Regions from separate parts of the Shewanella sp. KX20019 genome, predicted to be linked through region 2. Evidence: predicted binding sites of a transcription regulator. Region 2 holds the regulator's gene; each other region holds the start of a gene.
What was found. The regulator MetJ, encoded in region 2, represses methionine synthesis genes. The targets are predictions, from matches to a motif close to TAGACGTCTAGACGTCTA.
Positions count from the first base shown of each region.

Region 1: metE (5-methyltetrahydropteroyltriglutamate--homocysteine S-methyltransferase) is a predicted target of MetJ. The motif match lies at 4,090-4,107, and genes of this name have one in related genera.
Region 3: serA (phosphoglycerate dehydrogenase) is a predicted target of MetJ. The motif match lies at 3,712-3,729, and genes of this name have one in related genera.

Region 1 covers NZ_CP068437.1:1,299,535-1,307,723, reverse strand. The annotation lists gene JK628_RS05735 (protein-disulfide reductase DsbD family protein) at 1-837, opposite strand, end outside; gene JK628_RS05730 (hypothetical protein) at 1,114-1,437, opposite strand; gene metE (5-methyltetrahydropteroyltriglutamate--homocysteine S-methyltransferase) at 1,734-4,004, opposite strand; gene JK628_RS05720 (LysR substrate-binding domain-containing protein) at 4,180-5,091, shown strand; gene JK628_RS05715 (HDOD domain-containing protein) at 5,129-5,857, opposite strand; gene JK628_RS05710 (arylesterase) at 6,203-6,793, opposite strand; gene JK628_RS05705 (TonB-dependent receptor) at 7,186-8,189, shown strand, end outside.
Region 2 covers NZ_CP068437.1:580,536-588,724, forward strand. The annotation lists gene JK628_RS02500 (hypothetical protein) at 765-929, opposite strand; gene JK628_RS02505 (YdeI/OmpD-associated family protein) at 1,628-2,203, shown strand; gene JK628_RS02510 (hypothetical protein) at 2,440-2,634, opposite strand; gene JK628_RS02520 (conjugal transfer protein TraF) at 3,519-4,712, shown strand; gene JK628_RS02525 (sulfite exporter TauE/SafE family protein) at 4,736-5,464, opposite strand; gene metJ (met regulon transcriptional regulator MetJ) at 5,548-5,862, opposite strand; gene metB (cystathionine gamma-synthase) at 6,073-7,233, shown strand; gene JK628_RS02540 (bifunctional aspartate kinase/homoserine dehydrogenase II) at 7,249-8,189, shown strand, end outside.
Region 3 covers NZ_CP068437.1:745,136-753,324, reverse strand. The annotation lists gene JK628_RS03310 (ExeM/NucH family extracellular endonuclease) at 1-356, opposite strand, end outside; gene JK628_RS03305 (porin) at 390-1,442, opposite strand; gene JK628_RS03300 (helix-turn-helix transcriptional regulator) at 2,171-2,836, opposite strand; gene JK628_RS03295 (DUF2238 domain-containing protein) at 3,058-3,663, opposite strand; gene serA (phosphoglycerate dehydrogenase) at 3,865-5,094, shown strand; gene ygfZ (tRNA-modifying protein YgfZ) at 5,307-6,278, shown strand; gene JK628_RS03280 (HD domain-containing phosphohydrolase) at 6,348-7,364, opposite strand; gene JK628_RS03275 (carbon-nitrogen hydrolase family protein) at 7,455-8,189, opposite strand, start outside.

The DNA of each region.
Region 1 (8,189 bases), 720 kb from region 2:
TAATGATGAGCCATTATCAATAATGTCTACCGAAGTTACAGCAGCACTGTACTCAATTGCTGTGTCGGCCTCTATCACCGTGACATTCAGCGCTTTACCAACAACATCGGTTTCACCTAACCAGCTACTACCATCAAAAATGGCTTTAAGCTGTTTATTCCCCTGTTCATCGCTATTTGTTTCTACATGTTTAAGCTTAAAGCTAACGTCTGGTTCACCATCAATAATCAATTGCGGATAGTGCCAATCGCCCTCGTTGATGACCACTTCGAGTTGTTGCTTTGCTTGATCCCAACCAAGATTAATATCTGCGCTTGTTTTACGTTGCGGCACGCTCGATGTTGCCTTGTTATAGGCAAACATAGCACCAGGGTCCGCAGTCATGCTCTTAAGATCAATATCTAAATTTATTTCATAATCGGTTAACACACAGATATTGGTACAACTCGACAGAGTGAGCAGTCCTTTTAGGTTAAGCGGCTGATTAAAATCTTTTATCTGCAGCTGCATCGGAAATATCACATCATGCTTATAACCAAATGTCTGCAAACCAAGCAGCGAGAAGGCTTCAGGCTTGGGCCAATCCCAGCTTACATGGGCAAGATTGTCTGATTTGTCCCAGTTAATGCTGGGAGCGATTCCGCCCTCTCCAGGGCTGCGCCAATATGTTTTCCAGTCATCCTCAAGCTTAACTTCTAAAACAGCCGGTAATGTCTGGCTCACCGGATCTAACTCACCAGTCAGCATAAACTTAACTTTTACTGGTGGGTGATTCGGGTTTTCAATCCACCCAGTAGATTGCGCCCAAGTTGAGCTCGATAATAACAAGCTCAACATCAGTAAAAAGGGGTTAATAATTTTCAATTTAGTCTCCGTAACAATGCATAACCTCAGCTCTCTAATTGATGAAGAGGCTGAACTTTTGAGCTGAGTCTGATACCAATCGCCATCAATAACTCTGTTATTAATTTGATTGGTATCAAATGCCATCAGTGCATTTTTAAAAGGCCTGCTCGTAATAGCAAGCGCACAATATATTGATAAAATGGGTAAAAAAGCTATATCAAGCCAATCTAGCCGTAAAGCTAATGGCTGTATATGTTGATTAGGAGGTTATTCTTGAAAACGGCAGAAACAGAGATGTATTCGCCGTGGTTTAGGCAAAATCGGCACATCGAGAATTCGAGGCAGTTGGCGAAAAGCGATCGGTAATAGCGGGATAAAAAACAGCAATAAAAGAACAAGACTTAGATTGGGTTCATCCATGCAAATCCGCAGTGACTTTTCAGATAGTTCACAAGGCTTTAGCGTTAACTCCTCTAAAGACTGATATTCAGTCTGGCTTTGCGTGCTCATCTGCGGTGCAACTTTGCTAATAATCTGATTTATGCTGCGCAATATTCCACTGTTTTGCATCAAACACAAAAAGACCAACATAGTAAATACCATGACGATCAAATTTTTAGCGGTTTGTGTTCTGCAAAAAAAGTGGATGGCGGACTCCATAACGGTCAATTATTACCGGCGTCATGCGCCAGCAAAAGATAAGACCGAGCTTTAGCAGATTTAGTTCATCACTAAATTAAAATAGTTTGCAGTGGCGATAAATAATACCCATCTTACCTGAAGGTGCATATTCAAGTAGGACGAGTATAAGCTCAACAAAACCGAACAATATTGGACTCTTTAACCATTAGAGCGAAGCAAAAACGGTCAACTAAATGCGACTTTAATCAACTCAGCTTTCTTCTGAGTAACTTAGTTGCCTCAACAAGATTGACTAACGCGGGCTCAACTTCATCCCAAGTACGGGTTTTAAGGCCGCAATCAGGGTTGATCCACAGCTGTTGTACATCTATTTTCGTCGCTGCTTTTTCCATTAATGCCACAATTTCATCTACTGATGGAGTATTGGGACTATGAATATCATAAACACCGGGACCGATTTCATTTGGATAATTGAAATCTTCAAATGCGTTTAGCAGCTCCATCCGTGAACGTGAGGTTTCAATGGTGATCACATCTGCATCCATGGCTGCTATTGCGGCGATGGTTTCATTGAATTCGCTATAACACATGTGAGTATGGATCTGCGTTTCATTGACCACGCCGGCTGCACTCAATTTAAAGGCGTTAACAGCCCAGTTTAGATAGTGCTTCCAGTCACTCTTTTTAAGCGGTAGCCCTTCACGAAATGCCGGTTCATCGATTTGAATAATGCCGATGCCCGCATTTTGCAGGTCGACCACTTCGTCACGAATAGCTAAACCAATCTGGGTCGCTATCTGTTCACGGCTAATATCTTCACGGGCAAATGACCAATGTAGGATGGTAACAGGACCCGTTAGCATCCCTTTGACCGGTTTTTCCGTCAGACTTTGGGCAAATTCAGCCCACTCTACCGTCATTGCACTTGGGCGTGACACATCACCATAGATAAGCGGCGGCTTAACACAGCGAGAGCCATAGCTTTGCACCCAACCAAACTGCGTAAAGCCGACGCCATCCAACTGCTCGCCAAAGTATTCCACCATGTCATTTCGTTCAGCCTCGCCATGCACTAACACATCGATACCGAGTTTTAACTGCCGTTCAACCGTATCTCTGGTGACTTGACGTAATTGCTCATTGTAGTTTTCTAGTGTAATTTCGCCTTTACGCCAGCGACTACGTAAGCCACGAATAGCAGGGGTTTGTGGAAAGCTGCCAATGGTCGTCATCGGTAATAGTGGCAATTTATATTTCTGCCGTTGTGCTGTTTGACGTACGCTGAACTCATCATCACGTTGATAATCATCAACACTTAACGCGGCTACTCTTTCGATAACCTCTTTATTAGCGGCCTTTGCTCGAGCAGTTCTGCGTGCCTCACACTCTTTAACAATCTCAAGGCTTTGCGATGAACTAGGCTCGGTTAACAGCAGTTTAAGCTTGCTCAGTTCTGTTAGTTTCTGTTTGGCAAAAGAAAGTTGCAGTTTCAGCTCTGGGGCTAATTTAGTTTCCACATCTAAATCGACAGGGCTATGCAATAGTGAACATGAAGGCGCTAACCAGAATCGTTGTTTAAGATCATTGGCGACGCTAGCGATTGATGCAGCAATATTGTCCAGATCTGCCGCCCATACATTGCGGCCATTAATCACCCCCGCAGATAGCACCTGCGTTGCCCCTAATGTGGCTACAAAAGGCGCTAACTGCTCAGGCGCAGTCACAAGGTCGAGGTGTAAACCTGCAACGGGTAACGCTGCTACTAAAGCATGGTGATGCTCAATACTGCCGTAATAGCTTGCGAGTAAAATACTCACCTCGCTGCTCGATAATGCTTGATACGCAGTCGCTATCGCATCAGCCCAGTTTGTGTCTAACTCAAGCGCTAAAATCGGTTCATCTAACTGCACCCACTCTACACCTTGCGCCGCAAAGCGGGCCAATATTTGACTGTAAGCAGTGAGCAATTGTGGAAGTAACGACAGTTTATCAAACTCACTATCGACCGTTTTGGCTAAATAAAGAAACGAAACAGGCCCAAGCAATACAGGTTTAGCTTGATAACCTAACGCTTGTGCTTCTTCGACCTCTTCGAATATCTGCTCATAGCCGATGCCAAACTGCTGAGTTTCAGTAAGTTCTGGCACGATATAGTGGTAATTAGTATTAAAATATTTTGTCATTTCTGCAGCAGGGGCATCTTTTCCAGTGGGAGCTCGGCCACGCCCCACTCTAAACAAAGTGTCTAGGTCGATACCATTTACACCACGATGACGCGCTGGGATTACGTCTAAAGTTGCAGTTAATGTTAACACCTGATCATAATATGCAAAATCTCCCACGGGGACTAATGACACACCAGAATCGGCCTGCCAGCGCCAATGTTTTTCACGTAATTCCTTGGCAATATCAACTAGTTCAGCTTGACTACTCTCCCCTCTCCAATACTTTTCAACTGCAAACTTTAATTCACGTAAACGACCTATTCTAGGAAAACCCAAACTATTTAATTGCATATTGTATACCCTTTAGTGTTAAGATGAGTAAAATTCAGACACCCGTCCATCTGAATTTCATTATTTCAGTCTCGATATGGAAGTCTGGACGTCTAGAAGTTTATTGTGATAGTCTCTTTCATCGCAATCGAAATGAATTCAAGAGCAACATGAGAAAACTTCATGTGAGGATAAAATGATAGAGCTTAGACATTTACGTACATTAGTTGCCCTAAAGGAAAGTGGCAGCCTTGCAGGGGCTGCCAAGAAACGCTTTGTCACACAGTCGGCACTGTCTCATCAGATCAAGGAACTTGAAACAAGGATTAATTCATCCATTTTCGTGCGTAAGAGTAAGCCCCTCTCTTTCACACAAGAGGGGGCTAGATTGCTAAACCTTGCTGAAGATATTTTACCTAAAGTCATTGAGACGGAATTTGACCTTAAAAAAGGACTTGAAGAGGGTGATAATAAACTAGGTGTCGGTATAGAATGCCACAGCTGCTTTCGCTGGTTAATGCCTGTTATTGAACAATTCAGACAGGAGTATCCGCTCGCTGATCTAGACCTCTCTAGCCGCCATCTTTTCGACTCTCTCAATGCGCTTGAGTTAGGCGAACTTGATGTGGTGTTAACGTCAGATCCGGTACCGGGGCAAGCAATTGCTTATCAGCATCTTTTTGACTTTGAAGTGCGGCTTGTTGTCGCAAGCGATCACCCGCTTGCGACACAGCAATACGTCACACCAAAACAGCTAGAAAACTTGGCTATTTTAAGTTATCCGGTGTCGCTAGAACGTTTAGACATTTATCGTCATTTCATGGAGCCAGCCGGTATTCAAGCGGGGCCGGTGATCAAGTGCGACCTAACAATGATGTTACTACAGCGCATCGCATGCAAAGACGGCATTGCGGCACTGCCAAACTGGTCGATTAGTGAAAGTCATGGCTTAAACTTAGTCAGTATCAAGCTCGGTCCAGAGGGGGTGAAAAGGCCTTTGTTTGGGGCTTACCGCAGAAATGGGCCCAATGCACGCTTAGCGCAGCACTGGCTAGAGATGGTGGCAAAGGAAGGGATCTCTAAACAAAAGATAAACGAGCCAATTTAACCACTAAAAAGCCTGCTTCGAGCAGGCTTTTTTTAAGTTACAGCGGTCGTAGCAATAGCTTTCTTTTGGCGAGCGTGCGCCTAAGAACAAGTCCGGGCGACGCAGCATTATGTGTTTGACGTAAATTATGCGCTATTAAAAACTCATCACGTAACTCTTCATCGAGCCCCAAAGATTCAAAGGCTTCCATTGTCAACGTTTGTTGCTGGTTTTCAATAACCGCTTTAAGCACGCTAAGCGAATACGGCTCATCATTATCATTATTTAAATAAGCAAAAGCAGTCAACGCTATGATGTCACCAAATACGCTAAACAATGCCAGTGTTTGCACTTCATCAGGACTGATATCAAAACTATTCATTTGATGGAGACTATCGACAGCGTCAGCTGCGATAGCTTCCGTTAGTGCCCAGTAGCCATGAATTAACTTCTTATAGGGTTCTGGTAACTCATCTAATCTTTCTTTCAAATAAAAGGTAAATGCATAGCGGTAAATATTCACCTGCCCCAGTCTCACCAAAGCATCTTTCAATGAACGATTCTTTACTGATTGAGCCGTGATCTGGTTAGCCGTGCTGCTGCGCCACAATAAATGTGCCGATAGCGCCGGATCTGATGAGACAATGTCAATCACATTGCGGATATCACCATCAGCAATGATGGCTTTTTTTAACGGGATTAGTATCCCCCTACGGCCGATTACCTGCTCTTCATTGCCGATAATAGCGCGTACTTGAGTAAATACCTGCTGCTCAAGATCTGTCATTTGAAGCGTTAAACCTTTTATTGAATTTATCTATATGCGCAATCAGCTCAAAACGATTAACCATTGGCATTTGGGGCCTGCCCCTCTGCCACTAGCTTAGCAAGTTTCGGCCATCTTTTGCGCATTTAATTTCGCAAGTTAATAGTTCTGTGATTCTAACAGCAATCCAAAGAAAGAGTGCTTAAAGATCCAACCCCAAGTAATAAAGCTCCACTTCAGGAGTATCACGGAGCAATACACCAAAATTCATTTACCCCTGAGCATAAATCGAAATTTATATTGAGTATTTTAGCTATTTAAAATCGATAACACTACTTACCATCTCACACTTTGCATACATTATCCTTACCTTATCTTTGCCAATATGGCGTTGGCAAGTCCTAGGTAGCCGCTATCATTGAGGTGAATTGCATCAGATTTCATACTCGCAGTTTTCAGTAGCTCGCTAAGGGCGTCCTCAATCAATACTATCTGGTACTCCTCGGCCAACTCAGCATAAATGGGCGATGGTGACAGAAACAAACTTTTTTGCGGCACCGCAATGAGTAATACTGTCACTCCTCGCGATTGAGCTTGTTCAATCATTGCCGCTAAATTTGCTTTAGTGCCCGCTTTAGGCTGATTTCTTAGAAAATCATTACCCCCCTCAAGCAAAATGAGCAGTTCTGGAGAGTATTTTGCTAACACTGTCGGCAATCTCTTTGCACCCTCAGTGGTCGTCTCTCCCGACACGCCAGCATTAATCACGTTTAGACCACTTAAAACGGCAAGCTGACTGGGATAGTCATGCTGCCGTGATGCTCCAACACCTGCGGTTAAGCTATCGCCGAATGCAACAACGGTGGCGTTTGCCGACAAAGGCGCAATATTCGCCTCTTGGCACGATTGTAAAAGCAGCAAACATGGCAGCATTAGCAGGAGTAGTTTATGTCTCATATCGCAAGTTCCGCCTTAATCTTAAATCAGTCTATCGACAGCATAGCGACAAAGTAACTAAAACAGAATGGATATAATTACCGCTTTATCATAAGCACCTGTAATCGTGAACTGGGGATAGAAAACGCGATGACCAGCTTAATGTATCAGTGAATAGTTAATATTGACTAAAACATGAGCAACACCACATTATTCGTTGATCTAAATCACAACTCTTATCATTTGCATTAAACAGGTTGAACTTTTCATAGACTCAACAAATACGCTTCGACATACTGCCGCCAACAATAATCATTATCATTTATAAAAAGTGGCTAACACACTTACAGGGATTGCTTCGCCAAAGGATTAGCTTGATTTACTATAGTGTCGCCACGTAAACGGGATCTATCATGAAGTTTAAGACCTCCTTAGTTGCGCTTTCTATCTCAGCTGCACTTCTTCCCAATATCGCTCAAGCTCAAGATGAAGATATTGAAGTCATTACCGTGACCGCCAGTAGAATGGACAAACCGGTTAGTTCTATCCCAAATACTGTGACTATCATCAGTCAAGATATGCTCGAAGAGCAGTTTAGAACCACTAGGGATCTCTCAACCATCATAGGTAACTTAGCGCCTAGCTTCTCTCCAAGCCGTCAAAAAATGAGCAATACCGGTGAAACATTACGCGGTAGAGCACCACTGATCATGATTGATGGCGTACCACAGTCAAACCCGCTACGCAGTGGCGGACGCTCTGGTCAAACTATCGACCCAGCGATGATCGCTCGAATTGAGATCATTCATGGTGCAAATGCGATGCATGGTCTTGGCGCACAAGGCGGTATCATCAACTACATTACCAAAAAACCGACTGGCGATAATGAGCATCAGGTTAGTTTCGATGTCACCGTCCCTAACAGCCTTGATGGTGATGGGATTAGTTTTGGTACTAGCTATGCGTTTTCAGGTGAATCTGAAAATTTAGATATGATTGGGTCAGTCAGTTACCGCAATAATGGCGTTTACTACGATGCAAACGACGACATGATTGGTGTTGATACCACTCAAGGTGAGTCGATGGACAGCCAGAGTGCGGATTTCTTTATTAAGTTAGGTCACAATTTCGATGAGTCGCGCCTTGAGCTAATGGTCAACCATTACAACATGGAAAATAATGGTGACTATATGGCCGTTAAAGGCGATAAAGAAAATGACATTCCAACCGGTGCTATTGAACAAGAGCAACCATGGGAAGCGGCGAACAATCAAGTCACCACCACGAGCCTAACTTACACCCATCAAAACATTGCCGGCCAACAGTTAAACCTACAATTTTTCAATCAAAACTTTGAAGCTGTTTATGGCGGTGGCTGTTGGGCTGATTTCTACGATCCGAGCATGGAAGGCAGCGA
Region 2 (8,189 bases):
CACACCCGGCCAAAAGGGGATCAACAGCAACCCCCTCTTGCCTAATTCTTACAAAAGAAGTCCTCTCCGCCCCTACGAAGTTACATGTATTGAGTACAGGCCTCATACTCCAACAAAAATCGCCTAACGGCTCAGATGGGACATCCATGCCCCCCGAGCCTGAACCATCATCTGATAGGCCGGATGCCTGAATGTCTTGAAGTGCATGGATGCACGAGAAAGCCCATGATGGTTCTACGGCATTTTTATCTACGTACTTCGGCAACTTCGATGGGGAGTTGGTGTTTTCTGTTAGTTTTGCGGAACAGTCTCTTTTTGCGTTCATTAATCAAAACACAAATGCTGAGAGTTTGCGCTTTTATAACCCAGTGTAGATACGGCTTAGGCCTTTGATGGCATGGATGCCATCGTAGAGCTTACAGGGATGTACTTGCAGCGTGCCTAAGAAGTGTCTGCGCATACGTCGACCGCAGGTCATTGGAACCACTTTGGTCAGCAGCTAAAGCATTTATGTTCCATTCCTATTTAGTCTACATATTGAAGCTATCAAGTTGAGCATACTTATTTATAAAAAAGTCGTGGCGCTTCGCCCACACCAGAGCCAAGGGGCAAAGCGCTTGCGCCCCTTGGCAATCCCTCAGCGCCCCGGCGAAATTTAAAAAGCTAAATTTCCAACGGGGAAGATTGGCGTGTTCTGCTGGCTATGCAGAGTGGTGACTTTAGTGGTTTTAAATTAACAACTAAATTGCTAAAAGTTTGCGCTTTTATAACCCAGTGTAGATACGGCTTAGGCCTTTGATGGCATGGATGCCATCGTAGAGCTTACAAGGCCAATTCTGTTCCATACAGAATTTGGCATTCTCTCCGTCCATGGAGGTCAGATGTACTTGCAGCGTGCCTAAGAAGTGTCTGCACATACGGTCGTTCATTCACATCTGATCTATAGGGATATAGGAAATGTCATGATGATGTCGGGAACATCATCGACCATGTGATCACGACATTCGGACATCCTGTCCAGCACCTGCCGCAGGCAATTGGAAACACTTCGGGCTGAACGCGGCAAAGATGCTGAGTATTGATATCAGCTAGAAAGCTAGTTATGTTATTGATTATCAACGGGTGGCTAAGTTTGTTCGTTTCTCAAGGTAGTAAATGGAGTTCAGAGTTAACAGAAAAAAATTCTGCTTCGATGGCTTACAGGTAGTTGTCTTTTTGCTGTAGTCGTTTCCATTTTATCAATGCTATATTGGGAATATAACTACATACCAGAACCCAATATCAATTGGCGCCCAATTAATGATTTTGTCGATATGTTATATTTAATGCCAGTTGGCTTTTTATTTTCAATCGCTATGCCTTGGGGTGGTCTAGTTTAATTGGTTTAGTTACTGCTTTATGGTTTAAGGATTTACGTCCAATATCAATATCTATTGTTAGCGCAATGTATTTTGGGTGGTATTGGCCTAAGTGGTTTGTTGGTCTGATGGGCGTATAAGCAACGCCACATAACGCCAACCCAAAGTCCGACAGCTAACACTGTCGCATTTTTTGCAAAAAAAAGCGCAAAACCCACGCCAGCACGTTGCGGCTTGGGTTGGCGTTATGCCGAAGAGAATCTAATTAGATGCCTGAACCAGATCCATCGAGAATCATGACATTTGCAACACCGAAAGATCTCGGCGAGTGGCTAAAGGTGAATCACGCAACTGAAAGTGAGTTGTGGGTAAAGATATTTAAGATAAATACTGGGATTCAAAGTGTCACTTGGAATGATGTAGTGATAGAGATTTTGTGCTGGGGTTGGATTGACGGTGTGAAAAAGTCAATTGATGATCAAGCCTATCTTCAACGCATAACTCCCAGAACAGCACGAAGCAACTGGTCTAAAAGAAACACTGAGCATGTTGAACGTTTGATTAACGAAGACCGAATGAAGGTATCTGGGCTTGTGCATGTTCGTGCCGCGAAAGCTGACGGTCGTTGGGAAAACGCTTATGTGGTAAGCCAAATGGAAGTGCCCGCAGATTTCATAGCCGCACTAGAAAATCAGCCGATCGTAAAACAGTTTTTTGAAACTCTTAATAAATCGAGCCGTTATGTTATCGCTTACGGCTTAACAAGTGCAAAGAAACCCGAAACTAGACAAAGACGATTTACAAAATACATGTCAATGCTTGCTCATGAGGAAAAACCTAAATAAGTGGCATTCGGCATAGCAAGTCACTCAAAAGGACAAACAACAGTTGGTTTTTGCTCCTTCGTCACTTGTTTTAGCAAACAATTATCAGCCCCTTAAATGGGCGTTATCGAATATTCGATTGTCATACTTTGCTTCATCAAAACTTCTGACCTGGAATCTAAGCACTTGTTGAGAGCCTGTCTATCCAAGCTCGACGTGCAGACTGGCAGAACTACGCCAGCCCCATGGCTAAATACTTAGGCCTCAAGTAGCTCTTCGATACCGGTAACACCGAAGTATTGCACTGAATTCTTGATGCTGATCTTTTTGGCTATGAGATCACCGTCTTTATAGATCTTAACGACCTTTTTACCGCCTCTATCATTGGTGCTGTATTCATATTCATCGTTAAGGCGAAGCTCGTCAAACTGAGACTTCATGATTAGATGCATAGTTGCTCCTATCTCTAAAAGCTTATTGGTTTGGTTAGATGGAAGACTAACCTATTAATTAGACTCAGCGATCTATCCAATAGTTTCGCTTTTAATATAGACAATTTTATTCAGTGTTGTCACTGGATTTATGGCACTAAAACTCCCTTCAGCTAATTAGATAGGAAGGGGCGTCATATGAGCCTTTGGTTACTTACCAGTGAATCGACGAGTAGAATACTGATGGATAGGCGCTCCAGAGGAGTACTACGTCATAAAAGTTACTTTAGAGATTTTACTTTACGACCACAGCTATTTCAGCCGTCAGTTTCGGCGCTTATTTGGTAAGCGTCCGTCGCAATTTAGACGAGAGCACCGCACTAATTAAATGATTGGTATCGTTGCTTAATGAGTGACAAAGCCTGTAAAAATCGCCCTTTGCTGCAAGTGGTTGAACATATTTAAATACTGGGGCGATACTTTGGTAATAAAAATGTAGTTTTAAGGTTAAAATTTTATCCCTTAGTTGTTTTTTTTGGCTTAGAATAACTCTTGATAAGAAAAAAATAATTAATACCAATCAGTATAAAGATTTGATCGCTCAGCGAGAGTTTAGCGATTCTGAGGCAAGGCAACGAGTGAAGAGCATAGTTATTCTACGTTTAAGCTCGTTAACACAGCATCAGAAACGCTAAAACTCGTCTGTAAAGAGGGTTTTTGGCTTCCTACTTCTACGTTAAATGAACTCATAAGGGAATAATCATTATGTCATTCATTCGCCTTGAATTAGTTCGCCAACAAACACTCTGAGTAGATCAACTACTTATATTGATTGGTATAAGACCTTTTTTCGATTTGGACCGTATTGGTGTTAAAGCGTTAAGGACATAAAAAGGGCGGAATGGATGAAACTACGTAAACTAGCGCTATTATGCGCACTAATCCCCAGCTTTTTTGCCTATTCAGGCCAAGAGTATTATGAGGCCCGTAGTGATGCAATGGGCGGCGCTGGTGTTGCCTCGTCTAATAATGAGGGGGCTGCTTTTGTTAACCCAGCATTGCTCGGTTTAAATGCACACAAAGATAATTCAGCTGTTTTATTGATGCCGGTGCTCGGTATTGATATGGCCGACAGCGACAATATGATTGATAAATTTGACTCTCTTATTGATTCATATGATGGCTTGGCCGCTGCTATTGATGCGGGTAACAGTGGCGATATTGATGTTTACCGAGATGATTTGATCCTCGATTTAGAATCGCTGAAAGGTACGTCTGCGTACGCCAGTGCCGGTCTTGGTTTTAGCGTGGCGATTCCACATCAAAGAATGCCAATGGCTATTTTCTACAAAAGTTACGTGAACGCCGTTGGTGTCGCTAACATTGCCCAATCGGATATCGATGCGCTTACAGACTTAGATGTAAATAATCCGCCAGCAGTGACCGACTTAGCCTCAAATGGCCAAGTGATTGGAGGGGCTGTATCTGATTTAGGAATAGCGTTAAGTTTCCCGCTCTCTATTGTCAATATGCCTATCTCGGTAGGTATATCACCAAAGTTCCAGCGCATCGATACGTACAACTATATTGCTAGCGCGAATAATTTTTCTGCCAGTGACTTTGATGATGTTGAATACCGTAACGATGAAACCAGTTTTAATATCGATGTCGGTGTGGCTATTGAGCCAATCAATGGTTTGGTATTTGGTTTGTCAGGTCGTAACCTTATTAGCCAAGATGTCGATACCATTGAAGTTGAAGGGCAGAAGTTCACCTATCGCGTTGAGCCTTTGGTGACCGCAGGTGTTGCTTATGACTGGAGTATCTTGACGGTAACAACCGATGTTGATTTGATTGAAAACAAGAAGTTTAAAGAGCTCGATGGCACGCAGTATTGGCGCCTAGGCGGTGAAGTGCGGGCGTTTGACTGGATGTCATTGCGTGTTGGTTATCGCCATGACATGAAAGATTCAACGGCGAACATCTATTCTATTGGTTCTGGTTTTGCCTTTGGTGAGTCATTTTTCTTAGACTTTACAGGGATGTTTGGCAGTGATGAAGCGATAGGTGGGGTGCTACAAACCTCATATCACTTCTAAACATGGTTTACTTGAGCGTTAGGTTAACTAAGTTCGATAATCGACTTAACTGTTAAGATAAGTGCACTGAAACTACATAAGACCAGAGTAAAAACTCTGGTTTTTTGTTTATCGACTCTACCGACCAATCTACCGGCAACTGCATAACCCAATATTACAGAGGGCAATAGCATTAATGATGCCCACAAATGTTCAGGCTTTAATAGCCCTGCAAATCCTAAAATGGCCAATGCAATCATAGAACTAAATATGAAGAAGGCTGATAGGGCCGCTCTAAATTGACCGGCATCTTTACCTGCGAGCAATATCGCCAGCGGTGGTCCACCTATGGCAGCAATGTTGCCAAAAATGCCAGAGAGAACCCCTGCAATAAACAGGCTTAAACGGTTAACCGAAATATTAAACTTCAGCAAGCTAAAGCCAACGGCGATCGCCACGGTAAGGGCTATTGCCAGCCCTAGAATAGGCTGAGGGGCTATCAATATAAGCATAGCGCCTAAGATCCCACCCGGAATGCGCCCCAGTAGCGCATATTGCAACCCATTGAACTCAAGCTGCCCACGCTCTCTAAAAAGCGTTAATACGGCCGTAGAGAAACCCATCATAATGACTGATGCTGGCACTAGCGAGGGTTCGATAATATATAACAGTGGACTGGCGATGATAGCTAAACCAAAGCCAATTAGACTCTGTGTTAATGCACCACAAAATATAATGATAGAGGCGAAAATAAGCGTGTTTGGGTCTAGCATTTAGCTACCTGTGGATCTTTTTTCGCGAACGAAAGCAAACAAGGACCGCTATAGCGGTCCTTGTTTGCACATACTTAGCCTGTCTACTCTAGCTCTTCCCACTCAATGCCCATCTCATCCATCAAGCGTTTAACTTCCGCAGGCATGCTATCAGGCTTATCTTTTGAAAGATCACCATCATTTGGCAGCGGTTGTCCTGTGTAAGCGTGTAGAAACGCCTCACAGAGTAATTCGCTATTGGTGGCATGACGTAAGTTATTCACTTGGCGGCGTGTACGCTCATCGGTAAGCACCTTGAGTACTTTCAAAGGAATAGAGACAGTAATTTTTTTTACTTGCTCATTCTTTTTTCCGTGTTCAGCATATGGGCTGATATAATCGCCGTTCCACTCAGTCATTGACTCACCTGTAATTTTTAAATTCGGGGCAGATTTTAACCCCTTATGCAGCACAGTCAAATTATTGCCTCTATTTTATGACAAATGCAAATAGATTTCTAAATGCTTGGACGTCTAAACGGCCAAAAGTGATTGACTAGGGTGAATTGCTTAGGTACATTTAGACGTCCAGACATCCCTAATAAGAAAATCTAGCAAGAGGAGTAGTACATGACCGAGCGTAAACTAGCCACTGTAGCTGTGCGCCAAGGCATCGAGTCCGATAGCCAACATGGTGCGGTTGTACCTCCGATCTATCTTTCTACAAACTATTCTTTTGATGGTCACAAAAATCCTAGAGATTTCGATTATAGCCGCTCAGGCAACCCCACTCGTTCAATCTTAGGCGATGCTATCGCTGAACTCGAAAAAGGTTGTACAGGGGTAGTGACTTGTACTGGAATGGCAGCCATAACTTTAGTGACTAGTTTACTTGGTCCCGATGACCTGTTGGTGGTACCTCATGATTGTTATGGTGGTAGTTATCGTTTATTTGTCAATCTGGCGAAGAAAGGTCAGTTCAAACTTGAGGTCGTTGACCAAACCGATACAGCGGCATTGGCTATAGCCATTGCTAGAAAGCCTAAAATGGTGTGGCTAGAAACGCCGTCAAATCCACTGTTACGGGTTGTTGATATTGAAGCAATAAGTGCTGCTAGCCACGAAGTGGGTGCACTCGTGGTCGTTGATAACACTTTCCTGTCACCAATCTTGCAACAACCCTTACTACTTGGTGCCGATATCGTGATTCATTCGACCACCAAATATATCAATGGCCACAGTGATGTCGTCGGTGGTGCTGTGGTGGCGAAAGACGCTGAGCTGGGCGAGTTGTTGCATTGGTGGTCAAATACTTTAGGTCTGACGGGCGGTGCATTCGATAGTTATCTTACATTGCGCGGAATTCGAACACTTGCGGTAAGAATTCGCGAACATCAGGCGAATGCGCAGCGGATCCTTGATACTCTTACCCGTCATCGCGCAGTAGAAAAAGTTTACTACCCAGGGCTTAAAGATCACCCTGGTCATGAAATTGCTGCTAAGCAGCAAAAAGGCTTCGGTGCGATGCTCAGCTTTGAATTAAGAGGCGGTGAAGAGCAATTAGTCGCTTTCTTAAAAAATCTTAATTATTTCTCTGTTGCAGAAAGCCTCGGAGGAGTAGAGAGTCTAGTGGCAGTGCCTGCGACCATGACGCATCGAGCGATGGATCCTGAAGCACGTGCTCAAGCAGGGGTTAAAGACACCTTAATCCGTCTTTCTGTTGGTATCGAAGATGCTGATGATCTTGTTGCCGATATTGAAGCTGCACTCAATGCAGCTGTCGCTTGTTAATTAAAGGGGTTTAAGATGGCACGTTGTCACTTACATAAATTTGGTGGCTCCAGTTTAGCTGACGCAGACTGCTATCGTCGCGTTGCACATATTCTCCTGACTCATGGTCACAGTGACGATCTTGTGGTGGTTTCTGCGGCAGGAAAAAGCACTAACTTTCTATATCGATTGCTGGAACTGAGCACCACAAAGCAGTTGTGGCAAGAAGAGTTACAAACGCTGATTAGTTTTCAACAAAGACTGATAGAGCAGTTACTGTCGAATGAGCAAGCTCGATCGTTAAGAGAGCGCCTGTCAAACGATAAAGCGCAGCTGATCAGCTTGTTATCATTAGCACCTATCAACGATTACCAAAGTAGCCAAGTGGTTAGTTTTGGTGAGCGTTGGTCATCACGCTTGCTGGCAGCTTTATTGCGAGAGTCAAGTGTGGCAGCGTCTGATGTGGATGCGCGTACCTTGCTGATTGCCGATGAAGGCGCTGTGCCGCAGATCCGCTTGCAAGACTCTCGTCAAAGAGTGCAAACCCTGATTGAAGCCCACCCCAATGAACGGCTGATTATCACTGGTTTTATCTGTGCCAATGACAAGGGTGACACTTTATTATTAGGCCGAAATGGCTCCGACTTTAGTGCTACGCTCATTGCTAGCTTAGCGGATATTGAGCGGGTAACAATTTGGACTGATGTTGAAGGTGTATTTAACGCAGATCCTAATAAGATTAACGATGCTAAGCTACTGAGCAGCTTATCATTAGACGAGGCTAATCGTCTGGCACATTTAGGCTCGCCTGTACTGCACAACCGTACCCTGCAGCCGCTGTTTGATACTGACGTGAGCCTTGCTGTACGCTCAAGCTATGCGTCACATACCGACTTTACCTTAATTGCGCCTAAAAGCTCCTCTGCTAGTGCGCCCGTCGTGACCAATCTCAACAGCGTATCACTGTTTAATATTCA
Region 3 (8,189 bases), 160 kb from region 2:
TCATATGTAGAGATAACAACGGTGCCACCTTGAGCCGTAATATCATCACGAAACTCTTCGCTAGAACGACTGTTGACAATCACCATAGACGCGCCAGCGGCAAGCGTCTGACCAGTCAACAGTGGCTTAACATCAGCGTTAAGCAACTCGTTGTCGTACTTGCCGCCAGAGCGTTGGTAAGCAGTAATGTCAGCGGTAAAGGTAAAGGCATCAGAGCCTGTATTCGTGATTTCAACCGAGCCCACATTAGCATCGGAACTTTGGGTCATTTCGGTGATCAGCAGATCTTCAACGCCAGCGAAGGCGCCCATGCTGATGGTGCTGGCAATGGCCAGCGATAGTAAACTTTTCTTCATAGTAAACTCTATAAAAGTTGGATTCGATACGGACTAGAAGTACATACGCGCGTAGGCGTAGGCTGCTTCAGGGGCTTCGCCGACTCGGCCTTCCAAAGAAAGCACGATGTCGCGGGCAGGACGATAGTTGAAACCTAAACTCCCCCAACGGCGCTCTTTCCCATATTCAGGTGGCAGCTCGGAGTAGTCGTAGTTAGGACCGATCAGATCCCAGCCTTCGTATTCTTCGTGGTTTGCGGAGCCGATTATTTCCCAGTGCTCATTCAAGTCGTACTTGGCACTTACCGTTACACCTTGGTTGCGGAAGGTCTGATAATCTAGGTATACGTCACCGCTCTTACGTGTAGACAAGTCTTCATCTTCTATAAAGCCATTAAAGCCAATAGAAAAATCTTGCATCAGTTTCAGGCGTGCACCCAAACCAATCTGTTGCTGCTCACCATATTTACTGACGCCGTTGGAACCGCCGCGAGTTTCTAAGCCAACCACGACAGATAGCAGATCTGACATCCAGCCTACATATCCGTTAATGATGTCACCTTGTTGGGCACCACTCTTGTGTTCACCGTTATATGAGTAGGAAGTGCCTAAAATAAGATGTTCAAACTTGGCTTGGTACTTAACTGTATTCTCTTGGTCACCCGCCTCACCCGTTTCAACGGACTTGTTGAAGGTGAAGTCGCCAAAATGGTCGTAATCGTCGAATGCTGTGTCGGTTAGACCAAACTCGAACCACTGCTGTTCGGTTAAGATATAGCCGACGTACAACTTGTCGATAGCCAGCTCAAACTCACCGTCTCCGCCAAGCCAGTTACGGCGTTGGTAGTCCAGTTCAAGACGATAAGTGAATTGTTCACGTCGACCCTCTACGCCCATAGTTGCGAAGCTATCATCTACATAGCCCTTGGTATCGTAGAACTCATCGTGGTTGTATTCTGCATGAGTATCAAAATGTCCACCTACGCCCACTTCGCCATATAAGCGAACGTGGTCACCTTGACTATCACCATCTAGCATTACAGCGCTCACTGAACCGGCACTAAGCATAGTGACGATAGCGATTGCAATTGTTGATTTGTTTAACATTGCTGTTACTTCCGATTAGTAATTTGTCAGCCTATAAATGAAGGCCAAACTCAAAATTAAAAATGTTTATTAGTAATATCTTAAGCTGATAGCTATTCAGGTAGGTGGAGAATTCGATGGCGAAACCGCCGATAGTTTTATTACAAATTTCATACATTCAACCCCATTTTTATAATGATGCCGCTAATTTCTATTAACGTGCGCAGCGATTGTTGCAGAGTTTCGTAACAAAAAAAAGAAGGTTTAATCACATTTAGAATGTATAAGTATTTGTTAAACAAAGAAAAATAAAGATCCACTGACCACCCGAGAGAACAGGGTGTAAACATAATGGTTTTAGGCAGTAAAAATCATGCACTTAAGCAAGAACAGAGATGGGTGTTTTTTGCATAAAATGATGTGAGAATTAAGGGGGCTTTTTTTATAAAAAACTAAATTTAAATTGTAAATCGGCTACTACAAACTAAAAACAGTCAGCAAAACCCACTAAAAAGCTTGAGAAAGGCTTTTTATAAAGATAAAAAAATAGCCGCGAATGACAAAAAGTCGACGCAAATCTTGATGATTGCGTCTTTCAAAGGGCAGCATGCTAGAGCTAAGAACAGAGTTCGAAGTGGCTCTGATAGGTTTGTGCCCAGCACTGTTTTTCAATCCCGGCGACACGAATGTTAATGATTTAGTCTTTCAAGCGGGACTATATTTCGGGCACCTTTCCAAAAGCTCTCTTCCTAAGAACAGAGCTCAAAATGACTTTGGTAAGTTTGAGCCCAGCGCAACAGTTCGACACGGTTGCGTGATTGGGTTTTTCTAAAAACGGATGAGATATGTGCCTTAACGGTGTGTTCACTTATGCACAAATCTTGAGCAATCTCTTTATTGCGGGCTCCACTAGAAACCAACTGAATGATGGTTTTTTCTCGACGAGTTAATAGCTTAAATGATTCCGAACCTTCGACGGATAACTGCAGAGGCGTGTCGATTTGACTCACTAACTGACGAAACACGCGGCTTATCAATGTTCTATTATACCAAAGTTCATCGGCTAGGACTTTTCGCAAGCCTGTAACCTGCAAGTCCATTCGCTGCTCTGCAAATAAAAGACCTCTGATCCCCAATAACAGCGCAGACTCTTCATCTAAAGAATCTACTACCACGTCATAAAGTGCGACGGGGACATGTTTAACAAGTTGAGATGCAACTAAAGGAATGCCGTTACAGTCCACTGCTGCACCTTGTTGCGAAATAAGATAGAAACTGCGGCTATGAGCGCTGGACTCCAGCTGCTCGATGTCTGAAATCACTCGCGTCTTCAAGCCAATTGATTCTGCAAGCATGGCCAGATGGCAAGGTGCTGTCACCTGATGAAGAAATACCACTTCATCAATACTATCCATATTATCCATCACTTCTCTCCCTGAAAAGTTTCACTTAGTCCATTCAATATTATTTCGTCATTACATTTAAAAACAATGCAATATAAAAGCAGACTAAGCCAGTCTACCTAGAGTTGGCTTAGTAATAAAGCATGCGTGATGAAAATTACGCATTAAAAAACAGTACAATGACTAATATTGACGCAAAAAATAGAGTATTAAACTATTATTTTCAGATAAACCTACGATTTGAGCTTAATCGCGATCAACTTATCATGGTACCGGCTCAATAATACTATCGCCGCAATCGCCCCTACTAGCGCCATCGCCATGTCAGACTGTGTATCCCAAACATAACCTTGAGTACCGAGAAATGCTTCGGCATCCTCGCCTGTAAGCTCGGCCACCCACCACTCAATAAGCTCATAAAATGCTGAAAACGCCAACGCAAAACAAACAGCCAGAAAGTGACACCAAGCGCCAACTTTGATGACACTTAAGCGGATAAATATCTCTCTGGCCAGAATAACCGGAATAAACCCTTGCGCAAGATGGCCTACTTTATCGTAGTTATTGCGGCTGCTACCTGTCCATTCAGCTATCCAGTCAAACAGAGGCACTTCGGCATAGGTGTAGTGCCCGCCGACCATTAAGATCACACAATGAATAAGGATCAGCACATAAGCCAAGCTCGTTAATGGAAAACCTTTACGCGTAAAAGCCAGCAGTGGCAATGCTATTAATGCCGGTAAAACCTCTAAAAACCAAGTGAACTGATCTTTTGGCTCTATGGCAGACCAAAGCAGCACCACAAAATAGATCACTAGCCATGAAACGCTTTTATTCAAAATATCTCTCCCATATAAGATATTGTTCTAAATTTAGAATAAACACTTTAGCCATCTAGCCCTCTACACCGAGTAAAAAAAGTGCTACTTTGTTTCTTGATTGACAGTCTATACCGAAACTAGCCGAACAGTTGAGTTTAGTCGTCTCTACTGTGATGTAAGGTATACAAAATACTAATAAACCAAAAGGGTACATAAATCATGGCGAAACATTCGCTGGACAAGGATAAGATCAAAATCCTGCTGTTGGAAGGCGTCCACCAATCTGCAGTAGATGTATTCGAACGAGCGGGTTATACCAACATTGAGTATCACAAAGCAGCATTGAGTGAAGAGGCTCTAGTCAGTTCGATTCAAGATGCGCATTTTGTCGGTATTCGCTCCCGTACCCAACTGACTGAAGCTGTATTAAATCAAGCTGAAAAACTGGTCGGTATTGGTTGTTTCTGTATTGGCACCAACCAAGTGAGTTTAGCTGCGGCTGAAAAACTTGGCGTGCCCGTCTTCAATGCGCCTTTCTCCAATACTCGAAGTGTAGCTGAATTAGTATTGGGTGAGATCATCATGTTGCTGCGTGGAATACCTCAGCGCAACGCGATGGCTCATCGAGGCGGCTGGCTGAAAAGTGCAGCAGGAAGTTATGAGGCACGCGGAAAAACACTGGGTGTTATCGGTTACGGCCATATCGGTACCCAGCTTGGTATTCTTGCTGAAACCTTAGGCATGCGCGTTATCTTTTTCGACATTGAAGACAAGTTGCCTCTCGGGAATGCACAGCAGGTACATTCAATGGAGCAGCTGCTATCGCTTGCTGATGTAGTCAGTTTACATGTGCCAGAGACGCCACATACCAAAGAGATGATTGCTCATGCAGAGCTTGCTTGTATGCGCAAAGGCAGTATTTTGATTAACGCTTCACGTGGCACCGTAGTCGATATTGCTGCATTAGCTGCTGCGCTCAAAGAGGATCACCTTTCAGGCGCGGCAATTGACGTATTCCCTGTTGAGCCTAAGTCGAATAACGACGAGTTTGTCAGCCCTCTGCGTGGACTAGATAATGTAATATTGACGCCTCATGTTGGTGGTAGCACCGCTGAAGCGCAAGAGAACATAGGTATTGAAGTAGCCGGCAAACTGGCGAAATACTCTGACAATGGTTCAACCATGACGGCCGTTAACTTCCCAGAGGTATCTTTAGCGCAGCATTCAGGGACTTCACGTCTATTACATATTCACCGTAACAGACCAGGGATCCTGATCCAAATCAACTTGGCATTTGCAGAGAAAGGCATCAACATCGCGGCCCAGTATCTACAAACAACCGCTGAAATTGGTTACGTTGTGATGGAGGTTGACTCAGATAAAGCCGATGAAGCGCTCTGCGAAATGCAAGCGATTGAAGGCACCATTAGAACTCGACTGCTTCACTAAGCCCTAATCAGTTGCTATAAAACTTGGTAGATAATCTAAGGCCGTACAATTTAATATTGTGCGGCTTTATATCCAAACGATCTCAAGATAGCGGATTGCGCCTTTTGGGAGGGTTTAGGTGTAGTTTCAATAAACTTGCGGTATGCAACTTTTCGCAGCCTATGATTAGCGTTACAATCATCGCTCTTCTGGTTTAACTCTTGGACTTGCTAATGACCCTGTCAACTTCTCAGCCTAACTGGCCTTTAAACGGACAACAGCCCTCCCTTATTGTGTCCCAGTTATCTCATTTCGGTTTAATCTCGGTAACGGGCGAACAAGGCCGCAGCTTTATTCATGGTCAAGTCACTACTGATATCAGTTCACTTGAAGATAATCAATGGCGCTGGGGCGCACATTGCGATCCTAAAGGGAAGATGCTTGCCACCTTTAGAACCTTTGCCAAAGGTGACACCCTATTTATGATGATGCCAAAGCAAACCTTGGCATTAGATCTGCCGCAGTTACAAAAGTATGCCGTATTTAGCAAAGCCGATCTCAATGATGTCAGTGACGACTGGCTACTGTTAGGTGTTGCTGGCGAACAAGCTGCAAGCTGGTTAACTGAGCAGTTTGGCACCTTAAACGATGAAATAACCCTCATCGACAATGGCATGATAATCCAAGATGCAGGCCGCTTTATTGTCATAATTGAGCAAGCAAGTGTAGCGGACTTCAATAAACTGAACGACGCTGTAATTGTTGATGCAACTGCATGGCAAGAGCTGGAAATATTGGCGGGCTACCCCAATATCGGCGCTGCGCATAATGCTAAATTTGTGCCGCAGATGTGTAACCTACAAGCGCTCAATGGCATCAGCTTTAACAAAGGCTGCTACATGGGCCAAGAAACGATCGCTAGAATGAAGTACCGCGGTGGCAACAAGCGTGCACTCTATATTGTGTCAGGCACTGTATCGGCCGAGTTAAGCGCTGAAAGCCAGTTAGAGATCGCATTAGAAGATGGGGCTGAATTTCGCCGTGCTGGTACCATCATTGAAAGTGTTCAACGCGACCAGCAGCTGCTACTGACTGCAGTTTTAGCCAATGACACCCCACTCGATGCCACGCTTAGGATCGCAGGTGATGATACATCACAACTCAGCATCATTGCCCTACCTTATTCATTAGAAGAGAGTGATTAACTTTCTGCCTTCTCCATAAAAAAGGCGCTTAGAGCGCCTTTTTTATGGATGATGAAAACCGTTGGCCAATTAGGTTTCATGATGCTGATCGCGGATCATAGTTACATCGTTAATAATGGCTTTAAAATTTTCCACTAATTGTGGGTCAAAATGTTTACCGGATTCACTGTCGATAAGATCCATGGTATCAGCCACTGTCCACGCCTTTTTATAGGGTCTGACAGAGGTTAATGCATCAAACACATCGGCGATTGCCACGATCCGCCCTTCAATGGGAATATCGCTTCCCGCAATGCCATGAGGATAGCCACTACCATCCCACTTTTCATGGTGACTAAGTGCGATACGCTTTGCCATTTCAAGTAATGGGTCTTTATGCTCGCCAATGATTTCGGCACCAATTTCAGCGTGTCGCTGCATCTCTTTCCATTCAGGTTTATCTAACTTAGCAGGTTTTTTCAAAATCGAATCTGGAGTGCCTATCTTACCAATATCATGCATTGGTGCAGCGTTATAGATAAGATCGCAGTACTTGTCTGGTAGGCCTGTTTTGATTGCTAACAAGCGCGCATAGTGACTCATCCTCACGACATGCAGCCCGGTTTCATTATCCTTATACTCTGCTGCTCGACCAAGACGTCTAATAATCTCAAACCGGGTATCTTCAAGTTCCTTAGTACGCGCTTTTACCTCCTGTTCTAGCAGGCGTTTTTGATCATAAAGAGCAAGGTGAGTTTTGACTCGAGCTTGCACCACAGGCGCACTAACAGGCTTAGTGATGTAATCGACGGCACCAAGTGCAAACCCTTGAGCTTCATCTGCGGTATCGGCCAATGCGGTCACAAAAATAACCGGGATATGACTGGTGAGCGGATCTTTCTTTAAACGCTCACACACCTCATAGCCATTCATTCCTGGCATCATCACATCAAGTAATATGATGTCTGGCGGATTTTTATGAGCTAATGCCAGCGCTTTGGGGCCATCAATGGCCACCTTTATCTTGTGATCACTACTCAAGATCCCAACCAAAATATCGATGTTACCCGGGGTATCATCCACAACGAGAATGGTGGCTTTATCCATGAATCAGAGCCTCCTTTTAGGCCAAAATCACAACTGATTCATCAAGTATAGTCAGCTTTAAATCAGCTGGTGAGTTACACGAGCAAGCGCTTAATTTTTGTTATTGAATTGCGTCGAAAACTGTCGGGATCTATCAACATGTAGTTTAAATATATCCGGCCTGGAGTAGTGACCAGCTACATCCAGTGCACGTTTGGAGTGTGAAGCTAATTCAACATCAATATCCACCACTAAACAGTCCTTCTCTTTAGATAATGGTCCAGCCACGATCTCTCCTGTTGGCGACACAACCAGAGATCCCCCCGGATTAATCCACTCTTCATCAGCAGGGTAAAGTCCATCCAAATTTGGAAAATCCTCAGGGAGATCTTTTCTTTCTAAAGCAACTCCACAAGATATAACCCAGCACTTACCCTCCCTAGCGATATGCTGCATCGTGCCAACCCACTCCTCACCACTGTCGTAGGTTGGCGCAATATAAATTTCGATACCTTGCGAATAGAGAGAGTACCTCGCTAGTGGCATATAGCTTTCCCAACAAATTAAGCTACCAATTCTCCCGACAGGGGTATCAATAACATTTAGCCCATGACCATCGCCAAAGCCCCATACCATACGTTCCGGATTAGTGGGCATTAGCTTACGATGAATATTGATAATTTGACCTTGAGTATTGATCGTTATAGCCGAGTTATAAATTGTCGATTGGCTATTGGCATTATCTCGTTCGTTAATACCACAAACGACAGTAACGCCGTTATCTTTAGCGGCTTCTAGCATGGGTTTTAGCTCATCAGAAGACAGGTCGATCGCATTTTTAAGCAG